One region of the Ralstonia flatus genome, then DNA from elsewhere that is predicted to be linked to it. Evidence: riboswitches for the same ligand, from Rfam matches in the RefSeq annotation. Region 1 holds a riboswitch; the other holds the start of a gene.
What was found. Region 1 has a riboswitch for glycine ahead of gcvT (glycine cleavage system aminomethyltransferase GcvT). Riboswitches for the same ligand answer to the same signal wherever they lie in the genome.
Positions count from the first base shown of each region.

Region 2: linked by a shared signal. The riboswitch ahead of R2676_RS17270 (D-amino acid dehydrogenase) and the one ahead of gcvT (glycine cleavage system aminomethyltransferase GcvT) in region 1 are both predicted to bind glycine.

Region 1 covers NZ_CAUDLI010000006.1:1,410-12,992, reverse strand. The annotation lists gene R2676_RS14735 (OPT family oligopeptide transporter) at 1-1,760, opposite strand, end outside; gene R2676_RS14730 (L-serine ammonia-lyase) at 1,942-3,318, opposite strand; gene R2676_RS14725 (alginate lyase family protein) at 3,415-4,533, opposite strand; gene gcvP (aminomethyl-transferring glycine dehydrogenase) at 4,696-7,635, opposite strand; gene gcvH (glycine cleavage system protein GcvH) at 7,720-8,100, opposite strand; gene gcvT (glycine cleavage system aminomethyltransferase GcvT) at 8,148-9,275, opposite strand; glycine riboswitch at 9,405-9,532, opposite strand; glycine riboswitch at 9,545-9,642, opposite strand; gene R2676_RS14705 (hypothetical protein) at 10,050-10,376, opposite strand; gene R2676_RS14700 (UvrD-helicase domain-containing protein) at 10,650-11,583, shown strand, end outside.
Region 2 covers NZ_CAUDLI010000007.1:170,066-181,648, forward strand. The annotation lists gene chrA (chromate efflux transporter) at 1-1,085, opposite strand, end outside; gene R2676_RS17260 (ethanolamine ammonia-lyase subunit EutB) at 1,216-2,598, shown strand; gene eutC (ethanolamine ammonia-lyase subunit EutC) at 2,619-3,419, shown strand; glycine riboswitch at 3,484-3,589, shown strand; gene R2676_RS17270 (D-amino acid dehydrogenase) at 3,735-4,988, shown strand; gene R2676_RS17275 (porin) at 5,058-6,122, opposite strand; gene R2676_RS17280 (bifunctional sugar phosphate isomerase/epimerase/4-hydroxyphenylpyruvate dioxygenase family protein) at 6,264-8,147, opposite strand; gene R2676_RS17285 (IclR family transcriptional regulator domain-containing protein) at 8,286-9,053, shown strand; gene R2676_RS17290 (MFS transporter) at 9,281-10,666, shown strand; gene R2676_RS17295 (shikimate dehydrogenase family protein) at 10,686-11,519, shown strand; gene R2676_RS17300 (MFS transporter) at 11,523-11,583, shown strand, end outside.

The DNA.
Region 1 (11,583 bases):
GCCAGCACCGCGCCGGTCACCAGCACCGTGCTCACCGTCGGCGGCAGGTAGATGCCGATGCCGACCGCCAGCACGGGCAACCGCGCGACACCGCCACGCTGCTTGAGCGCCCAGTCGACGGCGATGAGCAGCACGCCGATGACGATGCCCGCAATCACCATGTTCCATTCCAGCTGGTGCGTGAAGATGCCGGTGGCGATGGCGGTCATGAGCGTCGCCTGCGGTGCGGACAGCGCCTGCGCGGCGTCCATGCCGGCACGCGGCAGCGCACCCGGGAAGCCATACGCGTTATACAGCAGCTCCAGCACCGGCGAGATGACCGCCGCGCCCGCCACGCAACCGATCAGCAGCGCCACCTGCTGGCGCCACGGCGTGGCCCCGACCAGCCAGCCGGTCTTCAGATCTTGCAGGTTGTCATTCGAGATGGTCGCCACGGCCACCACGGCCGACGTGGTGAAGATCGCCAGCGCAATGCCGAGCTTGCTCGCTTCGGGCGAACCCACGATGCCGTTGTCCGCGCCGATGGCCAACAGCAGCAGCGACACCAACGTGATGGCGATGATGCCGATGCCCGAAATCGGGCTCGACGACGAACCGATCAGCCCGGCCATGTAGCCGCACGCCGCCGCCACCAGAAAGCCGAACACCACGGCAAAGATCACCGCGCAGGTGATCAGCGTCCAGCGCGAGCCGGCCGACAGCATGGTCGGCGCCAGGAATGCGGCAAACGTGATCACCAGCACCACGACCATGGCCAGCGTCACCAGGAGGATCCAGCGCGGCGCCATGTCCTGCTCGGTGCGTAGCGCGCTATCGGTTTTCGGGCGCAGGCTGCCGAACGAGCGCTTCGCGCCTTGCACCACCGGGCCAATCAGCGTGCCCAGCGTCCACACGGCCGCCACCGCAATCACGCCGGCGCCGATAAAGCGCACCTGCGTGCGCCACACATCCGTGCCGAACGCAGAGAGCGCCTTGCCGGCCGGCATCGGCGTGATCGAGGTCAGATACGGCACGGCGATGCCCCAGGCGATCACCAGGCCCACCAGCATGGCCAGCCCGGCCACCAGGCCGATCAGATAGCCCGCGCCCAGCAGCGCCGTCGAAAAGCCCAGCGGCAAGCGCACCACTGCGGCACCGGCGGCGAACCACCAGCTCGCGCCTTCGCCCAGCAAGCGCAGGCCGCTGGTAGCAAACGCCACGATGGCCGCGACGATGCCGCCCGCTGCCAGATCGCGCATGCCGGTGGCGGCGGGCACCGCGTCGTCATCGACGGCGTTTTCACCGTCCGCCGACTGGCCGCTGCCCACGCGCAGGATTTCTGCCGCCGCCACGCCTTCGGGATAAGGCAGGTCGCTCTGCACGACCATCGCATGACGCAGCGGGATCGTGAACACCACGCCCAGCATGCCGCCCGCCATGCACACTCCAAACGTTTGCCAGAACGGGAAGCCCTGCCAGTGCCCGATCATCACCAGGCCGGGCAGGATGAAGATGATGGAAGACAGCGTCCCGGCCGCAGACGCCTGCGTCTGCACCATGTTGTTTTCGAGGATGTTCGTGCCGCCGAGCATGCGCAGCACGGCCATCGAAATGACCGCTGCCGGAATCGCCGAAGAAAACGTCAGGCCGACCTTCAGGCCGAGGTACACGTTTGAAGCGGTAAAGATCACGGTGATGATCGCGCCAAGGATCATGCCGCGTAGCGTCAGCTCTGGCAGGGTCGCTGCCGGAATGTGCTTGGGAGGATGGAGGGATTGCATCCTGCGGGTCTCCAAAGAGGGTTCTTGTGGCGCGGATTATAGAAGTGGACGGGGGCGAGGGCTTGTGCGTTTTTTTTTGATGTGTGCTCTAGATTTGTTGTTTGTGGTCCATCCCTTGTTTCAGCCCCGGCAGCGAACGAAAGGGAGATGGACCACCAACGCAAAAACCACAGACCAAATATCAACACTCCACAATATTCACCGCCAACCCACCCCGCGCCGTCTCCTTGTACTTCGTCTTCATATCCGCGCCCGTCTCGCGCATCGTCTTGATGACGGAGTCGAGCGAAACATAATGCGTGCCATCCCCCCGCAACGCCATGCGCGCCGCATTCACCGCCTTCACCGACGCCATCGCATTGCGCTCAATACACGGAATCTGCACCAGCCCGCCAACCGGGTCGCACGTCAGCCCCAGGTTGTGCTCCATGCCGATCTCCGCTGCGTTTTCGACCTGCGCAGGCGTGCCGCCCAGCACCGCCGCCAGCGCTCCGGCAGCCATCGAACACGCCACGCCGACTTCCCCCTGGCAGCCAACTTCCGCGCCCGAGATCGATGCGTTCATCTTGTAAAGCATGCCGATCGCGCCGGCGGTGAGCAGGAAATCCACGATGCCGTTGTCGTTCGCGCCGGGCACGAAGCGGTCGTAGTAATGCATCACGGCCGGGATGATGCCGGCTGCGCCATTGGTCGGCGCCGTGACGACGCGCCCGCCCGCGGCGTTTTCTTCGTTCACGGCAATCGCATACAGGTTCACCCAGTCGATCACCGACAGCGGGTCGGACAGCGTGCGCTCGGCCTGCACCGTGAGGCGTGAATACAGCTCCGCCGCGCGACGGCGTACGTGGAACGGGCCCGGCAGTTCGCCCTCGGTGCGGCAGCCGCGCGCCACGCACGCCTGCATCACGTGCCAGATGTTGAGCAAGCCGGCGCGCACTTCGGCTTCGGTGCGCCATGTCAATTCGTTGTCGAGCATCAGGCGGGCGATGGACTTGCCCGTCGATTCGCACATCGCCAGCAGCTCCTTGCCGCTGCGGAACGGATGCGGCAACTGGTCGTGCGCGGCCAGCACTTGTGTATTCGGCGCACCGGCCGTGACGACAAAGCCGCCGCCCACCGACAGGTAGCGCGCCTCGCGCAGCCGCTCGCCGGCTGCATCGAAGGCGTGGAACTTCATGCCGTTCGGGTGCTCGGCCATCGCCTCGCGGCGATAGAACGCGATGTGCTCCTTCTCGGTAAAGCGCACCGCGTGACGGCCCAGCAGCGACAGCGACTGCGAGGCGCGCAGCGCCGCCAGCTTGTCTTCGATGGTGTCGGGGTCGATGGTGTCCGGCGCCTCGCCCATCAGGCCGAGGATGACGCCGCGATCGGTGCCGTGGCCCTTGCCGGTGGCGCCGAGCGAGCCATACAGCTCGACGCGCACGCTGGCGACTTGCGGCATCAGGCCGTCGGCTTCGAGGCCCGAGGCGAACATCAGCGCGGCGCGCATCGGCCCGACGGTGTGTGAGCTGGACGGGCCGATGCCGATCTTGAAGAGGTCGAAAACAGAAACAGCCATGGGGTTAGGCTCCGGGGGCGTTAAAGGGGGCAAGCGGCTTGTGGCCACGTGCGCCAGGTTGTTGTGTGCGGCGCTGTCAGTACAACGCTTCGGCGGTCAACGGGCTGCGCACAGCGCCAGCCAGTCGGGCGCGGTGGCGGCGAGCCGTTCGGCCAGCGTGCGGTATTTCGGATCCAGCCGCGCCGCCTGCCAATACAGGGTGCCGGCGCTTTTTGGCTCCCACATGCCGGAGAAGCCGGGCAGGCCCGCATCGGCTCGCTTCTTGTCGAAGGCAACGTGCGAGTGGACATATTCCTCGTGCGTGCGGCTGCCGTCGGCATACGGCACGAGCCAATCGATGGCGGCAGCGAGCGAGGCGCCGTTGGCTGCGCGCTCATGTAGCCACTGCTGGCCGAAAGGCTGCACGGCAATCGCGGCCATCGTGAGCGGCTCGAGGTCGTAGACGACGTAGTGAAGTGCGTCGCGGTCCTCAAAGTCTTCCACCGACCCGTCCGGACGCACGTTATTGGCGAGCTGTTGCAGGAACAGGCGATGCACCTGCGCGACCAGCGCCTGATCGTCCAGCGCGGCGGCCGACATTGCCATCAGCTTGATGCGATGGCTTTGCCAGTTGTTCACCCACGTGTGGGACAGCGGCTGGCGCGCAGCCTCTGTGCGCGCAATATAGCCTTCGGCCAGCGTACGCAGGAAGCGTTGCGTCTCTTCACGCGTGCTTGGCGTGAGGCCTTCGCGCGCAAGCGTGTAGGCCTGAATCAGCGCATCGAACTTCGTCTCGTCGATCGGGTTGTAGCTGGGGACATACGTGCCAACCCAGGCATGCAGGAAGGTGTCGACCTGTTCGGCGAAGCGCTTGTCGCCGGTGAGTCGCCAGGCCATTGCAGCGTCGCGCATGACCGGGAAGTCCCGCGCGGCCGCAACCGATTCGTCGTAGATGCCCTGGTGCGGCAGCGTGCCTTCGGTATGCAGACGCGGCAGCGGGTGCGGTGTCTGCACGAGGTGCTGGGTGGCACGGCCGATCAGCTTGACAGCCGCAGGTTCGCCGGACAGCGCTGGCGACACGCTGCACCAATCGCGCGCCGGGCCGGCCGTATGGTGCGTGCCGGCATACGCCGATGCCGCAGCGCCCGCTTGTATCGGCGAGCACGCGCCGCATACCGCGATAGCGGCAGCACACGCAAGCAGACGGAAGAGCGGGGCAGGTTGAAGCATCGGCATGGCGGTGTCTCGTCGATCGGGTGAACTGTCGTCACCATAAGGGCCGAGGCACGCTAAAAGCAGCGGTTGTGAGAGCAGGTTACAGGGATTGCGCCACGTTACATGTGACACGGCGGCGGAGCATGCCGCCCCGCCGCCGCGTTCATCTCACTTCGACCGGGGTCAGTCTTGCGCGTACTCGCTCATCGGCACGCAGGCGCAGAACAGGTTGCGGTCACCGTAGACGTTGTCGGCGCGGCCAACCGGCGGCCAGTACTTGCGTGCGCGCAGCGATGCCACCGGGTAGGCGGCCTGCTCACGCGTGTACTTGTGCGACCAGTCATCGGCCATCACGACGGCTGCGGTGTGCGGCGCATGCTTGAGCGGGTTGTCTTCGCGGTCGAATTCGCCCGAGATCACCTTGTCGACTTCGCCGCGGATGGCGATCATCGCGTCGATGAAGCGGTCGAGTTCCACCTTCGGCTCGCTTTCGGTCGGCTCGATCATCAGCGTGCCCGGCACCGGGAAGCTCATCGTCGGTGCGTGGAAGCCGAAGTCCATCAGGCGCTTGGCGATGTCTTCGTTGCTGATGCCCGATTCCTTCTGCAGCGGACGGATGTCGAGAATGCACTCGTGCGCCACCAGGCCGTGCGCGCCCGTGTACAGCACCGGGTAGTACGGCGCGAGACGCTTGGCCACGTAGTTGGCCGACAGGATTGCCGTCTCGGTGGCGGCGGTCAGGCCCGCGGCGCCCATCATCGCGATGTACATCCACGAGATCGGCAGGATCGACGCCGAGCCGAACGCCGACGCCGACACATTGCCGATGTTCTGGCTGGCATCTTCACCCGACGCCGCGCGCCCCGGGAGGAACGGCGCGAGGTGCGCACCCACGGCCACCGGACCGACGCCCGGGCCGCCGCCGCCGTGCGGAATGCAGAACGTCTTGTGCAGGTTCAGGTGCGAGACGTCGCCGCCGAAGTGGCCCGGCGCGGCGGTGCCGACCATGGCGTTCATGTTGGCGCCGTCCACGTAGACCTGGCCGCCGTGGCTGTGCACGATTTCGCAGACGCGCTTCACGCCTTCCTCGAACACGCCGTGCGTGGACGGGTAGGTGATCATGATCGCCGCGAGGTTCTTGCTGTGCTCGGCGGCCTTCTTTTCCAGATCGGCCAGATCGACGTTGCCGCGCTCATCGCACGCCACGACGACCACCTGCATGCCGGCCATCTGCGCCGATGCGGGGTTCGTACCGTGCGCCGACGACGGGATCAGGCACACGTTGCGGTGCGCTTCGCCACGGCTGGCGTGGTAGGCGTGGATGATCAGCAGACCGGCGTATTCGCCCTGCGAGCCGGCATTCGGCTGCAGGCTCACGGCGGCGTAGCCGGTGGCGGCGCAGAGCATCTGCTCGAGCTGGTCGATCATCTCGCGGTAGCCGACGGTCTGGTCGGCCGGTGCGAACGGATGGATGTTCGAAAACTCGGGCCACGTCACCGGCAGCATTTCTGCGGTGGCGTTGAGCTTCATCGTGCACGAGCCCAGCGGGATCATCGTGCGGTCGAGCGCGAGATCCTTGTCGGCGAGACTGCGCAGGTAGCGCAGCATTTCGTGCTCGGAGTGGTGCGCGTTGAACACCGGCTGCGTCAGGTACGCGCTCTGGCGGATGAGCGAGGCCGGATACGCATCGGCGACGCCCGCTTCGGTCTGGTCGAAGTCCGGTGCGGCGGCGTGCGCGGCATGCGCGAAGATGTCCCACAGCGTAACGACATCGGCGCGCGTGACGGTCTCGTCCAGCGAGATGCCCAGTCGCGCGTCGTCGATCTGGCGCAGGTTGATGCCGTGCGCCTGCGCAGCGATGTGCAGGTTGGCGGTGCGCGGGCCGGTGGCGACGGTCAGCGTGTCGAAGAACGCGTCGGCTTCGAGCGTGTAGCCGATCGCGCGCAGGCCGGCGGCCAGCGTGGCGGTCAGGCGGTGCACCCGCTGGGCGATGCGCTTCAGGCCTTGCGGGCCGTGATAGACGGCGTACATCGACGCCATCACGCCCAGCAGCACCTGCGCGGTACAGATGTTCGAGGTGGCCTTCTCGCGGCGGATGTGCTGCTCGCGCGTTTGCAGTGCGAGGCGGTAGGCCGGGTTGCCTTGCGCATCGATCGTCACGCCGACCAGTCGGCCGGGCATCGAGCGCTTGAACGCATCGCGCACGGCCATGTAGCCGGCGTGCGGGCCGCCGAAACCGAACGGCACACCAAAGCGCTGCGTGTTGCCGATCACGACGTCGGCGCCCCATTCGCCCGGCGCGGCCAGCAGCGTGAGCGCCAGCAGGTCGGCGGCGGCCACGACCAGACCGCCGGCGGCGTGCACGGCATCGGTCAGCGCCTGGTACGTCGCCAGATCGCCCAGCAGCGCACCGTTGGCGCCCGGGTATTGCAGCAGCACACCGAACGCGTCGTGCTTGGCAGCGTCGGCGGCAGGGCCGGTCACCACCTGCACGCCGATCGGCTCGGCGCGCGTGCGCACGACTTCCAGCGTTTGCGGCAGCACGTCGTCGGCCACGAAGAACACGGTCGACTTCGACTTGCCAATGCGCTGCAGCAGCGTCATGGCTTCAGCCGCGGCGGTCGCTTCGTCCAGCATCGACGCATTGGCGATGTCCATCGCCGTGAGGTCGATCACCATCTGCTGGAAATTCAGCATCGCTTCCAGGCGACCCTGCGAAATTTCCGGCTGATACGGCGTGTAGGCCGTGTACCAGGCGGGGTTTTCGAGGATGTTGCGCAGGATGACGCCCGGCGTGTGCGTGCCGTAGTAGCCCTGGCCGATCAGGCTCTTGACCACGCGGTTCTGCCCGGCGATGCCGCGCAGCTTGGCGAGCGCCGCTTCTTCGGTCAGCGGCTGCGTGAATTCGCCCAGCGGCATGCCGTCCTGGCGGCGGATGGCCGGCGGGATCACGGCGTCGATCAGCGCGGCGCGGCTGGTGTAGCCCAGCGTGCCGAGCATGGCGGTCTGCTCGTCGGCAGACGGGCCGATGTGGCGGTGCGCGAAGGCGTCGCGCGCCTCCAGGTCAGCCAACGTCGGGCGTTCGGCGGCAAGCGCCGAGGAAGCGGGGTGCGGAGCGTTCATGGCAAGGGCTCGAAATTCAGGCGATGCAAGCAATGGCCGATGCGCGGCGCAGGTCAGGGCGCACGCACCGGCCGGAGGACCGGCTTAGCCGATCTTGGCTTCGTAATCAGCAGCCGACATCAGGGCGTTCACGTCGTCGGCGTTGGTCGGCTTGATCTTGAACAGCCACGCCTCGTAGGCGCCTGCGTTCACGGATTCCGGCGCGCCGGCGGCATCTGCGTTGTTGGCGACGATCTCGCCGGCCACCGGGGCGAAGATGTCGGAAGCGGCCTTGACCGATTCCACCACGGCAATCGCTTCGTCCTTGGCGACGGCGCGGCCGGCTTCCGGCAGCTCCAGGAAGACGATGTCGCCGAGCTGTTCCTGCGCGAAGTCGGTAATGCCGATGGTCAGCGTGCCGTCGGCTTCAACGCGGATCCACTCGTCGTGTTCGGTGTATTTCAGATCGGCGGGGACGTTGCTCATGAAAGGTTTCTCCGGAAGATGGGTATTTGGGAATGCAGATTCGGTGTTCAGCTGACCAGCGCCTTGCCATTGCGCACGAACGGCAGTTTAACCACAGTCGCGGTCAACTTGCGGTCGCGAATTTCGACCTGTACGTCGGTGCCGATGGCCACGTCCTTGGGCAGGCGCGCCAGTGCGATGGACAGCGACAGGCTCGGGCTGAACGTGCCGCTGGTGATCTCGCCGTCACCGGCGGGGGTGATGACCTTCTGGTGGGCGCGCAGCACGCCGCCCTTGTCGCGCAGGATCAGGCCGACGAACTGTTCGCGCTGGCCGCCGGCTTGCAGCGCAGCCTTGCCGGTGAAGTCGCGTTCGCTTTGCAGATCGACCGTCCAGGCGAGGCCGGCGTCGAGCGGCGAAACGTGCTCGTCCATGTCCTGGCCGTAGAGGTTCATGCCGGCTTCCAGGCGCAGCGTGTCGCGCGCGCCGAGGCCTGCCGGACGCACGCCGGCCTGCAGCAGGCGCTCCCAGACGCCCGCAATCTGCGCGGCCGGCACCACCAGTTCGAAACCGTCTTCACCGGTGTAGCCGGTGCGGGCCACCATGATCTCGCCCACGTTTTCCACGGTGACGAAGCCGGCGTTGAACGGCTTGAGCGCGTCGCCCACGGCCTGCGTGCCGGGCAGCGCGGCGTAGGTCTTGGCACGCGCGTTCGGGCCCTGCACGGCCAGGATGCCCAGCGGCTCGGCGCCTGCGTTGTTGTCGGAGCGGCGCGGCGTGATGGTCACGTCGGTGCCGGCGGCGGCGTTCTGCGCGACGATCCACTCCAGGTCCGTCGGGGCGGTGCCGGCGTTGACCACCAGGCGGAACCAGTCTTCGCGGAAGAAGTAGACGATCAGATCGTCGATCACGCCGCCCTTCGGGTTGAGCATGCAGCTGTAGAGCGCCTTGCCCGGGGTTTGCAGCTTGTCGACGTTGTTGGCGAGCAGCCCACGCAGGAAATCGCGCACGCGCGCGCCGGTGAGGTCGACCACGCACATATGCGAGACGTCGAAGACGCCTGCGTCCTGGCGCACGGCGTGGTGCTCTTCGATTTGGGAGCCGTAGTTGACGGGCATGTCCCAGCCGCCAAAGTCGACCATGCGGGCGCCCAGCGAGCGGTGGATGGCATTGAGCGGCGTGTGTTGGAGCGTCATGGAATCTCTCGGCTGAGTGCGCCGCCGTGGCCTGGGCGCGGCGCATGGATCGGGAACCAGAAAAGCAAAAAGGCCATCCGCGCAGCCTGATGCCTCATGGTGACGCCATGAAGATCAACAAGCTGCGCAGATGGCCCCTCTGTCCTTGGTACCTGAGAGATTGCGAAGCGGTGCGCATAGCGGTGCGCGCCGTTCGTGAGCCCCTTCGGTGGGCGCCCGCAGTGGTCGTGCGGCGCCAGCTCTCCAGAGTGCGGTCGGACGCATGTCCGCCGATCCGCCCGGTCCTGGATGCCTGAGAGTTTTCGGGTGCTACCCCTTCGGCGGCGCCTTGCCGTGTACGGCGGGCACGCTCTCCCGGATGGATGGGCGGAATTTACGGAAGGGGGATGGGATTGTCAATTGGGGTGGACTTGGCGGTTTCGGGTTGAGGGGGGAGGGCTGGATTTTTTGTGCTTGTGGTCCATCCCTTGTTTTATCCCCTGCCGGGGCTGACTCACTTTCTTTGGTCTTGCCCAAAGAAGGTAAGCAAAGAAATGCGCGCCCGAGATGGCGAAAGACTCCTTCAATTTCCGTAACCGGGTGGAGACGGGGAAAACTCGCTGCGCTCAGACAGTTCCCCGTCTTTTTTTTCCGCCCGCTTACGAAAATTGAAGGCGCCATCTAGGGCAGGAACGTCAAAGGCCAAAGACCAAAGACAACGGCCACACCGTCGGGCGCTGGCGGGAGCGCCTTGTGGTGTGGCCGGAGTGCGGGTGTGGCTGGTCTTGCTTTGACTTACTTGCCGATTTGGCGGCTGACCTGGTTTTCCTGCTGGTTCAGCGTGCGCTGTTCCTGTTTGGTGATGTGCCCACCGTTTTGGGCGGCCATGTCGCGCTCTTCCTGGCGAATCTGGCGGTCTTCCTTGTGCAGCTGGCGCGCCTGGCTCTTGGTGATTTCGCCTTCCTTCACTTCGTTGTGGATGCGCTTGTTCTGGTTGGCGAGGCGGTGATTGACCTCGGCGCGGCGCGGGTGGTCCTTTTGCCATTGCGTCTGGGCGAAGGCGCCGGTGGTGGCAGACAGGGCGACGGCGCTGATGGCCAGGGCTTTGACGATGCGGTTCATGGTGCGTTCTCCGGTGGGCGGCCGACCGATTCAGCCGCTGTCCTGCCCATAACGGCGTGCCGCGCGGGGTCGCTTACGCCGTTCGTGTAACGGTGCGTAAGCGGTGTAACGCCCCTGCGAAAAGCGAGGGGCGCAAACGCGTGCGGTGCGGTATTGGGCACCTCCGCAGGCGGCCCGGCAACAGGCCTTTCGTCGGCTCAATCGATGCAAAGGCGCCGTGCTACCATCGCCCTCCGCTGTCGTTCCCGCCTGCTTTTTCTTCCGCCTGTTCCCATGTCTTCCGGTCTCGCCCACGGGCTCAATGCTGCCCAATCCGAAGGTGTGCATTACCTCGACGGCCCGTGCCTGGTGCTGGCCGGTGCGGGCTCGGGCAAGACGCGCGTGATCACGCAGAAGATCGCGCACCTGATCCTCGACAAGGGCTTCGAGCCCAAGCACATCGCCGCGGTTACGTTTACCAACAAGGCGGCCAAGGAAATGCAGGAGCGCGTGGCCAAGCTGATGGACGGCAAGACGCGCGAAGACGGCAAGCGCATTCCCATCAAGCAGTTGACGGTCTGTACGTTTCACTCGCTGGGCGTGCAGATCCTGCGGGCGGAAGCCGAGCATGTCGGCCTCAAGCCACGTTTCTCGATCATGGATTCCGACGATTGCTTCGGGATGATCCAGGAGCAGCTGGCCACCACCGACAAGCAGTTGATCCGCCGCGTGCAGAGCACGATCTCGCTGTGGAAGAACGGTCTCGTCGATCCGGACACCGCGATTGCCGAGGCGCTCGCCAACAACAACGTCGACGACCATCAGGCCGCGCTCGTCTACCGCAACTACGTGGCGACGCTGCATGCGTATCAGGCGGTGGATTTTGACGACCTGATCCGGATTCCCGCCGAGCTGTTCGCGCGCAATGAAGACGTGCGCCTGAAGTGGCAGAACCGCCTGCGCTACTTCCTCGTCGATGAATACCAGGACACCAACGCCTGCCAGTATCAGCTGCTGAAGCTGCTGGCGGGCGGCTCGCACCTGCGTGCGCCGGCCTTCACGGCCGTGGGCGACGACGACCAGGCCATCTACGGCTGGCGCGGCGCCACGCTCGACAACCTCAAGCTGCTGCAGACCGATTTTCCGAACCTGAAGGTGATCAAGCTGGAGCAGAACTACCGCTCCACGGTGCGCATCCTGAACGCCGCCAACGCGGTCATCGCGCAGA
Region 2 (11,583 bases), on a different contig from region 1:
TAAAGGGCAAACGCCAGCAATCCCACCACGGCCGCATTCACACCCGCCAGCAGCGCTGCCATGGAAGGACGCGCGCGCAATGCCTGCCAATAAGGCAATGCCGCGACGACCAACAGCAGGCCGGGCAAAAAAATACCCACCGTGGCGAGCGCGGCGCCAGCCCAGTGATTGAGCCCCGGGCCGACCGTCCACCCCAGGAACGCGGCGAAGGTGAATAGCGGCCCGGGCACGGCCTGCGCGGCACCGTAGCCGGCCAGAAAATCGTTCGACGCGACCCAACCGGTTGCGACCGTCTGCTGCTCCAGCAGCGGAAGCACGACATGACCACCCCCGAAAACCAACGCGCCCGAACGATAGAACGCATCGAACACCTTCGCGGGCATCCACGGATAAAGGTCCGCGGCAACCGGAAGCCCGAACAGCAGCACGCAGAAGAGCACCAGGCTGACGATGCTGGCCATGTGAGACACGCGGAATGCGCCGCCCTGCGCTGCCTTCAAGCCAGCAGGCGCCGGACGGGCCGATCGGCACAGCAACAGCCCCAGCACGGCGCCCAGCGCAATCACGACCAGTTGCGCGTAGACGGTCGTCAATGCACCAAGCACGGCAATGCTGATCAGCGCGATGCCCGCGCGTTGCCAGTCAGGACAGAGCTTGCGCGCCATGTCCCACACGGCCTGCGCCACCACCGCAACGGCAACGAGCTTCAAACCGTGGATCAGGCCTGCGCCGACCGGGCCGCCCAGGCTCGGCGCGAGCATCGCAAAGGCCAGCAGCAACAGGACGGACGGCAGCGTAAAGCCGCACCATGCTGCCAAACCGCCGCGCCATCCGGCCCGGAGCAAGCCGACGGAAAACCCAACTTGGCTGCTGGCCGGCCCCGGCAGAAACTGGCAGAGCCCGACCAGGTCGGTGAATGTTGCGTCGTCGAGCCAACGACGGCGCTCCACGAACTCGCGGCGGAAGTAGCCGATATGCGCGACGGGGCCGCCGAAGCTTGTGAGCCCCAGCTTGAGAAAGACCGCCAACACTTCCATGGCAGAGCCCGCTTGCTTTGTACGGGACGGTGTGGCGGAAGCGGTCATCTGGGCGGGATATCGATGTTTAAGAAACGCGTATTAGAACATTGCCGCCATGGCTTGGAAGGCCACTAAAGTGGCAGGATAGGCCTCGCCGTCACCGTCACCGTCATCGGACTCTGCCGCGTATCCCATCATGCACTTTGCCCACACCATTGGCGCACAGCGTCATGTGTTCAACGATCTCAAGACGCTTCTGGCCAAAGCCAGCCCAGCGCGCTCCGGCGACTACCTGGCGGGCCTGGGCGCGGCCAGCGAGGGCGAACGCATGGCTGCGCGGATGGCGTTGGCGGACGTGCCGCTGTCGGTCTTCCTCAACGAGGCGTTGGTGCCGTATGAAGACGACGAGGTCACGCGCCTGATTCTGGATCGGCACGACACGCAGGCCTTCGAGCCGATCGCCTCGCTCACCGTGGGCGAATTTCGCAACTGGCTGCTCCTGCACGAGACCGACAGCGCGACATTGACGAGCGTCGCCGCTGGCATCACGCCGGAAATGGCCGCCGCGGTCAGCAAGCTGATGCGCAACCAGGATCTGATCGCCGTGGCCCGCAAGTGCCGCGTAGTCACCCGCTTTCGCAACACCATCGGTTTGCGGGGCCGGTTGTCTGTCCGGCTGCAGCCCAATCACCCGACGGATGATCCCAAAGGCATTGCTGCGTCGATCATCGATGGCCTGCTCTACGGCTGCGGCGACGCGACCATCGGCATCAACCCCGCCAGCGACAATCTCGGCGCCATCGTTTCGCTGCTGCAACTGGTGGATGAGCTGCGCAACCGCTACGCCATTCCCACGCAGTCGTGCGTGCTGACCCACGTGACGAACACCATGCGCGCCATTGACCAAGGCGCCCCGGTCGACTTGGTATTCCAGTCGGTGGCCGGCAGCGAGCAAGCCAATGCGGGGTTCGGCATCAGCCTCGCATTGCTGGGCGAAGCGCATGACGCAGCGCAAAGCCTCTCGCGCGGCACGGTCGGCAACAACGTGATGTATTTCGAGACCGGCCAGGGCAGCGCGCTGTCGGCCAACGCGCACCACGGCGTCGATCAGCAAACGATGGAAGCGCGGGCCTATGCCGTAGCGCGGGCGTTCTCGCCCTTGCTGGTGAATACGGTCGTCGGCTTCATCGGCCCGGAGTACCTCTACGACGGCAAGCAGATCATCCGCGCCGGATTGGAAGACCACTTCTGCGGCAAGCTCTTGGGCCTGCCGATGGGCTGCGACGTCTGCTACACCAACCACGCAGAGGCCGATCAGGACGACATGGATACGCTGCTGACGCTGTTTGGCGTGGCGGGCATCCATTTCATCATGGGCGTGCCGGGCGCTGACGACATCATGCTGAACTACCAGAGCACGTCGTTTCATGACGCCCTTTATCTGCGCGACACGCTCGGCCTGCGGCCTGCACCGGAGTTCGAGGCGTGGCTACAAAGCATGGGCATCGTCGATGCTGCCGGCCGCCTGCAAGACGCCACGGCGCGGCAACCGCTGCTGCAATTGGCTCACGCACTGTGAACTCGGTGGAGAAGCCGAACATGCCGAAACACCCGCTCGTTCAACCCAATCCGTGGGCGCACCTGCGCGCCTTTACCGACGCCCGTATCGCGCTGGGCCGCGCCGGCAACAGCCAGACGACCGACGCCGTGCTGGCATTCGGCGTAGCGCATGCCCAGGCGCGCGATGCCGTGCACCTGCCGCTCGATAGCGCAGCGGTGGCGGCCGCACTTGGGGAAGCGGGCTTCACAGCGGTGACGGCGCACAGCGCGGCTGCGGATCGCGCGGAGTATCTGCGCCGTCCCGACCTCGGCCGCCGCCTTGACGAAGCCAGCCGCGCAAGACTCAGCACATTGCGGCCAGCGCAGCCGTTCGATGTGGTGTTCGTGATTGCCGATGGGCTCTCCGCGTTGGCGGTGCAAAGCCATGCCGTGCCGCTGCTTTGCAGCGTGCGTCAGCGTCTGCCGGCCGGCTGGTCGATCGGGCCCGTGGTTATCGCCGTGCAGTCCCGCGTTGCGCTGGGGGATGAGATCGGTGCGCTACTGGGCGCGCGGCAGGTGGTGATGCTGATCGGCGAGCGGCCGGGGCTGAGTTCGCCTGACAGCCTAGGCATTTACCTGACCTACGCGCCGCGTGTTGGCCGCTCCGATGCTGAGCGCAATTGCATCTCCAATGTGCGGCCGGCAGGCTTGGCCTATGACCAGGCAGCGAGCCGGCTGGTGTTCCTGCTCAACGGCGCGTTGGCGCTCGGCCGCAGCGGCGTCGACCTGAAGGACGACACCCCACCCGTTTCTGCGGTTGCCTCGGGTACGGCCCGACTTGCCGAACGGCAGAACCCATGACACACTCCCTCGCGCTGCCCACACCGGCAGCACGCAGGCGCGGCTGACGCACCAACGACAGCTGCAACACGCCGCAGGAGAGACCGGGCCCAACGCGCATACGCGCAACGCTCGGCGCCGATGGAGCAACCACCCCGGAAACTCTCAGGCAAAAGGACTGTGGCGTCGACTGCGAATCTGGAGAGAGGCGTGCACGCGCACGCCCACCGAAGGGGAAGGCGCCAGCGCTGCTGATGCCCAAGCTCTCAGGTCCCAAGACAGATGGGGTGAGCCGACCGGATCGTCCGGTCATGACATCACTCCATAGGGACCGCCATGACGCACATCGTCATCGTCGGCGCCGGCATATCCGGCGTCACTACCGCTTACACGCTCTCGCAACTCGGCTATCAGGTCACGGTGCTCGACCGCCACCTGTATCCGGCCATGGAAACCTCCTTCGCCAACGGCGGGCAGCTTTCCGCCAGCAACGCTGAAGTCTGGAACAGCACCGGCACGCTGCTCAAGGGCATCAAATGGATGCTGCGCAACGACGCTCCGCTACTGCTCAACCCCAAGCCCTCGTGGCACAAATACTCGTGGATCGGCGAGTTCGTCGCCAACATCGCGCACTACCGCCGCAACACCATCGAAACCACGCGCATGGCCATCGAGGCACGCAAGCATCTGTTTGCGATGGCCGAACGGGAGCAGATCGATTTCGACCTGCAGAAGCGCGGCATCCTGCACGTCTATCACGACAAGGCCAGCTTTGCGGCAGCAGGCAAGGCCAACGCCCTGCTCGTCGCCGGCGGGCTTGAGCGCCACGCCGTGAGCCCGGAGGAGATTGCCGCCATTGAGCCGACGCTGCGCGGCAACTACTACGGCGGCTACTTCACCGCATCCGATGCCACGGGCGACATCCACAAGTTCACGCGCGGCCTGGCGCAGGCGTGTGAGAAGCGCGGCGTGCGGTTCATGCACGGCGTGGATGTGCGCGATGTGGAGACCACCGAAAGCGGCGTGCGCCTGCTGTTGCAAACCACGCTCGATGACCGCCTTTCCACCAGCGCGGCGAATGTCGTACAGGACCTTGCCGCCGATGCGATGGTCGTGTGCGCGGGCGTGGGCAGCCGGCATATCGCACAGCTGGTGGGCGATCGCATCAACGTGTATCCGGTCAAGGGCTATTCGATCACGGTCCACCTGGACGACGACGCCAGCGTGCAAGGCGCACCGTGGGTCAGCCTGTTGGACGAAAGCGCGAAGATCGTGACAAGCCGGCTGGGCGCGGGCCGCTTCCGCGTCGCGGGCACGGCGGAGTTCAACGGCTACAACCGCGACATCCGCGCGGACCGCATCGAACCGCTGGTGGCATGGACGCGCCGCAACTTTGCGATTGGCACGTCGCGTGTGGTGCCATGGGCCGGCTTGCGCCCGATGATGCCGGACATGATGCCGCGCGTTGGCCGTGGGCGGCACGCGCGCGTGTTCTACAACACGGGCCACGGGCACCTCGGCTGGACGCTGTCTGGCGCCACCGCTGCCATGGTGGGCGACGTGATCGCGCGGGATTGCCCGCTGCATTGATCGCAGCATGAAAAAAAGCCCGCCGGAACATTGGCGGGCTTTTTTTCATTGCGGGAATGAACCAAGCGATCAGAACTTGTGCCGCACACCCAGCATCACGCCCAACCGCGAGTTGTTGCCATACGTGTTGCCCGAATTGTTGAATGCGGCCGCGCTGTTCAGGGCAACCCAGGCGCCCTGCAGGCGGGTGTAGTCCACTTCGGCGTAGACGTCGGTGCGCTTGCTGAAGGCGTAGTCGAGCATGCCGGCGGTGGTCAGGCGCTTGCCGCTGGCATCAAGATGTTTCATCCAGTCGTACTGCACGGTGCCGATGAAGCTCAGTGCGCCGGAGATCGGCACCTTTGCACCAACATAGGCGGCCTGGTTCTTGTAGTCGGCCACGTCGAGACGGCTGTTCGTATAGCCGAGGTACCACGTGGCAATCGACGTATCCAGTTTGCCGCCAAAGCCCCAGACCGTTTGCTTGCTGGCCTGCGCTGCCGGCACCGCCCCGAAGAACGCCGACGACACATCGCGCGTGACCTGATACACCGCGCCCACTTCAGCCGACCCCATGCTGTAGACGATCGAGCCGGCGCCGGCCGAACTCTTGCTGAAGCTGCCGGCTGCTTCGCCAAACGTCCATGCGCCGGCAAGCTGCAGGCCGCCGAACGACTTGATGTATTTGACCGTGTTGTCGTAGCGCAGGCCGGTGTAGTTGCCGCCTTGATAGCCGACGATGGAGTTGTTGGCGAACGCCATCGCCTCATACGAAGACAGCACTTCATGCGCCAGCGTGTATTGGCGGCCCAGGTACAGCTTGCCGTAGTCGCCCTCCAGGCCCACCACCGCGGTGCGTCCGAACAGACGCCCGCCCTGCTGGCTGCCGCCCGTGTCGGGGAAGAAGCCCGATTCGAGGATGAACATGGCTTTGGTACCGCCGCCCAGGTCTTCAGTGCCGCGCAGGCCCCAGCGGCTGCCGGTCAGCACGCCGTCCATCATCTGCAGATTGCTGTTGCCTGCCGCGTTTTCGTGCGTGCTGTAGCGGATCGTGGTGTCGATCAGCCCGTAGAGCGTGACATCGCCCGCGCTTTGCGCCGCGGCCGGCAGGCTCGTGGCTCCGAGCACCAGTGCGGCAATCATGGTCTTGTTCATGGCTCCCTTGTCTCCTTTTTTCGATATGACGGGCGTGGATGTGCGATGGCTGCCCGCGCTGTCTTTGGTGCGTTGAAATCGCCCATGACTGCACTGGCCATTGGCGGGTGATGGATCAATCGATGGATGGGCGGTGCGAGTTCAGCCGCCCGCGTTGGCGTGTTCGCGGCTCAGTTGCGCCTGCACCGCCATGCGCACGGCGGCGTTTGCGGCGCCGTAGCCCAGGTAGCCGTTGCGCTGGACCAGCTCGAAGAAGAAGCGCTCGCGAAACGGTTCGGTGTAGGTGTGCAGGAAGTCGCCGTGCGGGTCGCGGTCGTAGAGCAGGCCGTCGTCGTGCAGGCGCGTGACCAGTGCATCGTCGAGCCCGAGCCGGGCAGCGACGTCGTCGTAATAGTTCTCGGGCACGTGCTGCAGGTGGGCGGCACTGCGGTCGATGGCTTCAATGGTCTCGAACAGCCGCTCGGTGCGGAAGGCAATGTGATGCACGCCCGAGCCCGCGTAGGCGGCAATGAACCGGCCGGTGGCCGTACGCCCGCTTTCCGACACGCTGAGCGGAATCCGCACGTTGCGATCGGGGCTCACCATGGCGCGGCTCTTCACAAGGCCGTACGGGTCGGCAATCTCTTGCATCGCTTCAGCCTGCATGCCGAAGATGGCGCGGTAGAACAGCACGAAGCTGTCGAGCCGATGCGCCGGCAGCGCCTGGGCAACGTGGTCGATCGATGCCCACCCTGCTGCATCGTCCTGCACCTGCGGCAGCAAGACAAAATCGCTCTCGTAGATGCTGCGATCGGCCTGGCGGTCGTCGATCAAATAGAGCAACGTGCCGTCCGGGGCGCGCAGCGCCGGAATGCTGCGCTCCCTCGGCCCGACCGGCCCGCGCCATTCCTGGGCGCACAACTCGCGTGCACGTGTCATGGCACGCTCGGCATCGTCCACCTTCAGGCCGATCGCGCAGACAGACGGCCCGTGCAACTCGAAATGTTCCGACGCCGCGCTGTCCTGCTCCATATTCAGGATGACGTTGACGCCGCCTTGCCGATACAAGTCGACAGCCTTGGAGCGATGGTGCCCCGCAAGGGTAAAACCGAGCGCACGCAGCCGCGTTTCAAGCTCCCGCCCGGCGGCGGCGTCCACGGCAAACTCGAGGAAATCCACGCCGCCAAAACGAGCGGGAGCCGGCAATGGCGCACCGCCCGCCTCGGACTCCAGCCACCGCAGCGAGCGCATGCCGTCGAGCGCCGTCAAGCGCGCAGGCGCCGCACGAAACTCGTCATTGAAGACTTCCAGCGACAGCGGCCCGGTGTAGCCCGCGGCAAGCAGGTCGCGTGCAAATGCCGTTACGGCCAGCTCGCCCTGCCCCGGGAAATTGCGGTGATGCCGGCTCCAGGACAGCACGTCCATCGACAACTTCGGGGCATCCGCAAACTGCACAAAAAAGAGCTTGTCCGCCGGCACCTCGTTGAGGCCTTCCAGCGAGTCGCCCAGCGAGAGCGTGTGAAAACTGTCGAGAATCAGCCCCAGCGCCGGATGATCGGCCTGCTTCACGATCTGCCAGGCCTGGCGCCAAGTCCGCGTGTGCCGGGCCCAGGCCAGCGCTTCGTAACCCACGCGCAGCCCGCGCTGGGCGGCCGCTTCCGCCATCTGGCGCAGATCGTCCGCTGCGCGCGCAGGATCGTCGATGGCGATGTCCTGGATGTTGCTGCAGACCAGCACCATCTCAACGCCCAGTTCGGCCATGACGTCGAACTTGCGCTCCGCGCGCGCAAGGTTGCGGGCAAGGAACTCACGCGGCATGGCTTCGAAATCGCGGAACGGCTGGTACAGCATGATCGCCAGCCCAAGGTCTGCCGCCATCTGCCGCACGCGCGCCGGCGAGCCATCGAAGTTCAGCAGGTCGTTCTCGAACATCTCGATGCCGTCAAAGCCGGCAGCGGCTGCCGCTTCCAGCTTTTCAGGCAGCGTGCCGGACAGGCACACGGTGGCGATGCATTTGGGATGGCGCGCTGCGCGGGGCGGATTCATGGCGATGCGTGGGTCGAGCGTCTGGCAATGCCCGCAGCGTAGGTGCCGAGCCCTGACGCTCACAAGCGGCATTCGCGCAACAGCGTGCGATCATCGTACAATCGTGCGCACATATCGCTCGTTTTTAGGGTTATCGCCATGACGAAGGAACCGCTGAACCGGCGCGACTGGATCGCCGGATTGGAGAAAGGGCTCGCGATCCTGGAGGCGTTCGATCACGAGCACCCGCGGCTGACGCCCACACAGGCCGCCGAGCTGACGGGCCTGACGCGCACCGCCGCGCGCCGCTACCTGCTGACGCTCGAGCATCTGGGCTACCTCACCAGCGAAGGGACGCTCTTCAGCCTGACGCCTCGCGTGCTGAAGGTGGGCTGGTCGTACTTTGATTCGGCCCGGCTGCCGCGCACCGTGCAGCCGTTCCTGCAGCAGGTGACCGCTGCCGTTGGCGAGGTGGCGTACCTCAGCGTGCTGGACGACTGGGAACTCGTCTTCATCTCGCGCACCAGCACCAGCCGCGTCATGAGCACAGGGTTCGTGCTGGGCGCGCGCGTGCCGGCGCCGCTCGCCTCGGCCGGGGTGATGATGCTGGCCGCCCAGCCCGAGCAGAAGGTCAAGGCATGGCTGGAAACCTGCGTGCTGACGCCCTATACGCCCTACACGATCCTGCAGCGGGACCGTCTGTTCGATGAAATTCGCAAAGCCGGCAGGCAGGACTACGCCGTGGTCGAGCAGCAGTTGCAGATTGGCGTACGTGGCGTGGCCGTGCCGTTGCGCGACCGGCACGGCAACGTGATTGCAGCGCTGAGCGTGAACATGCAAGTCGGCGAAGAGACCTCCGAGCAGGCCTTGCACCGTGTGCTGCAAGTGCTGCAGGACACCGCGCTTTCGATCATGCGGGTGCTGTAGTTCCACACGCGCCCCGCATACAACGCCCTTTCTCTGGCAGGCGGACGGACTCGGAGAAACCCTTGAGTCGTGCGTTATTCGCACCATATTGTGCGATTATCGAACGTTTTCTGCCGACAGTCGCTTGTGCCCCGCCATGGCGGCGGACTACGCTGCGGTGCGTGTACAGACGGCCCTTGATTGCACCCATTGCACGACAGGCCGCACAGATAAAACCGGAGACAACCATGACCGCAGCCCCTGCCCACGAGCCCTTGGGCAAGCACCAGTCGAAGAAAGCCGCCGCCAGCGGCTGGATCGGCTCGGCGCTCGAGTACTACGATTTCTTTATCTACGCCACCGCAGCGGCGCTGATCTTTCCGCAGATTTTCTTCCCCAAGGGCGACCCCAAGACGGCCATCATCGCGTCGCTGGCCACGTACGGCGTGGGTTACATCGCGCGGCCGATCGGTGCATTCGTGCTGGGCCACATGGGCGACACGCACGGGCGCAAGAACGTGCTGCTCTGGTGCATGTTCCTGATGGGCTTTTCGACCATTGCCGTGGGCCTGCTGCCGACCTACGACCAGGTTGGCCTGTGGGCGCCCACGCTTCTGGTCATCATGCGGCTGATCCAGGGCTTTGCCGTGGCCGGTGAGATTTCCGGGGCCAGCTCGATGATCCTGGAGCACGCACCGTTTGGCCGGCGCGGGTTCTTTGCGAGCTTTACGCTGCAGGGCGTGCAGGCGGGGCAGATCTTGGCGGCCGCCGTGTTCCTGCCGCTGGCGCATTACATGCCCGCCGAGCAGTTCAACACCTGGGGCTGGCGCATTCCGTTCCTGCTGAGCTTCGTGGTCATCATCGCGGGCTACGTGATCCGCCGCGAGGTGCATGAGACGCCCGCCTTCACGGCAGAAAAAGAGCAGCAGGCGCGCCCGCGTTCGCCGGTGATCGACGCCTTCAAACACAGCACGCCCAACATGCTGCGCGTGGTCTGCATGGCCCTGATGAACGTCATTCCCGTGGTGGCGACCATCTTCGGCGCGGCCTATGCGGTGCAGCCGGCTTACGGCATCGGTTTCGCCAAAGACATCTACCTCTGGATTCCGGTGGTGGGCAACATCGTTGCCGTGCTGATCATTCCGTATGTTGGCGATCTGTCCGACCGCATCGGCCGCAAACCGCCCGTCGTGATCGGCTCGCTGCTCGCCGGGCTGCTCGCGTTCGCCTATCTGTACGCCATCAGCATCAAGAACGTGCCGCTCGCATTTGCCATGTCGATTCTGATGTGGGGCGTGGTGTACCAGGGCTATAACGCGGTGTTCCCGAGCTTCTATCCGGAGCTGTTCCCGACGCGCACCCGTGTGTCGGCGATGGCGATTTCGCAGAACATCGGCACCGCCATCACCGCCATGCTGCCGGCCATCTTTACCGCCGTCGCGCCGCCGGGTTCCACCAACATCTGGCTGACCGTGGGCGCCATTGCCTTTGGCGTAACCGTGGTTGCCGCCGCAGCCGCCATGAGCGCACGGGAGACGTACCGCATCCACATGGACGACCTGGGCCAGCCCGCCGCCCAACCCGTCGACAAGGCAGAATACGCCCGCCAACGGGCCGGAGCCCTCGTCGCCTGAAACACGCCTTCCCTGAACCATGATTTCTGGAAAAACCACCCTCATCGCCCACATCGGCTACCCGACCGAGACGTTCAAGTCGCCGATGATTTACAACCCCTGGTTCGACCAGAAAGGCATCGACGCCGTTGTGGTGCCGATGGGGGTCAAGGCGGAGGACTACGCGCAGAGCTTCGAATCGATCTGCCGTTTCACCAACCTGCGCGGCGCGCTGATCACCATGCCGCACAAGGTGACGACGGTGGATCTGGTCGATGAAGTCACGCCGGCCGTGCGGATTGCCGGCGCCTGCAATGCGGTGCTCAAGCGCGATGACGGCACGTTGCTGGGCGACCAGTTCGACGGTGCCGGCTTCGTGCGCGGCGTGCAGCGCAAGGGGCGTCAGCTGCAAGGCGCACGCGTACTGCTTTCGGGGGCCGGTGGTGTCGGCTCGGCGATTGCGGCGTCGCTCGCGGCTGCAGGCGTCGGCGAGCTTGCCTTGTACGACACGCGCGCAGAATCGGCCGAATCGCTGGGCCGGCGTCTGCGCGAGCATTACCCCGCGCTGGTGGTGCGCACCGGTTCGAATGACCCGGACGGCTTCGATGTGGTCGTCAACGCCACGCCGGTCGGCATGAAGGAAGACGATCCGCTGCCCTTCGATGTGGCCCGCATCGCGCCGAGCTGCTTTGTCGGCGAGGTCGTCATGAAATCCGAATACACGCCGCTGCTGCGTGCGGCGCTCGACAAGGGTTGCGACGTCCAGGTCGGCACCGACATGCTGTTCGAGATGATTCCCGCGTATCTGGAGTTCTTCGGCTTCGGCACCGCCACCGCAGATGAGCTGCGGCGCAGCGCCGCCATCGCCTATTGACCGATGACGCGTCGCCCTTTGAGCTTTGCCCTGCTGCTGCCGCTGCTGCTATCGGCACAGCCGG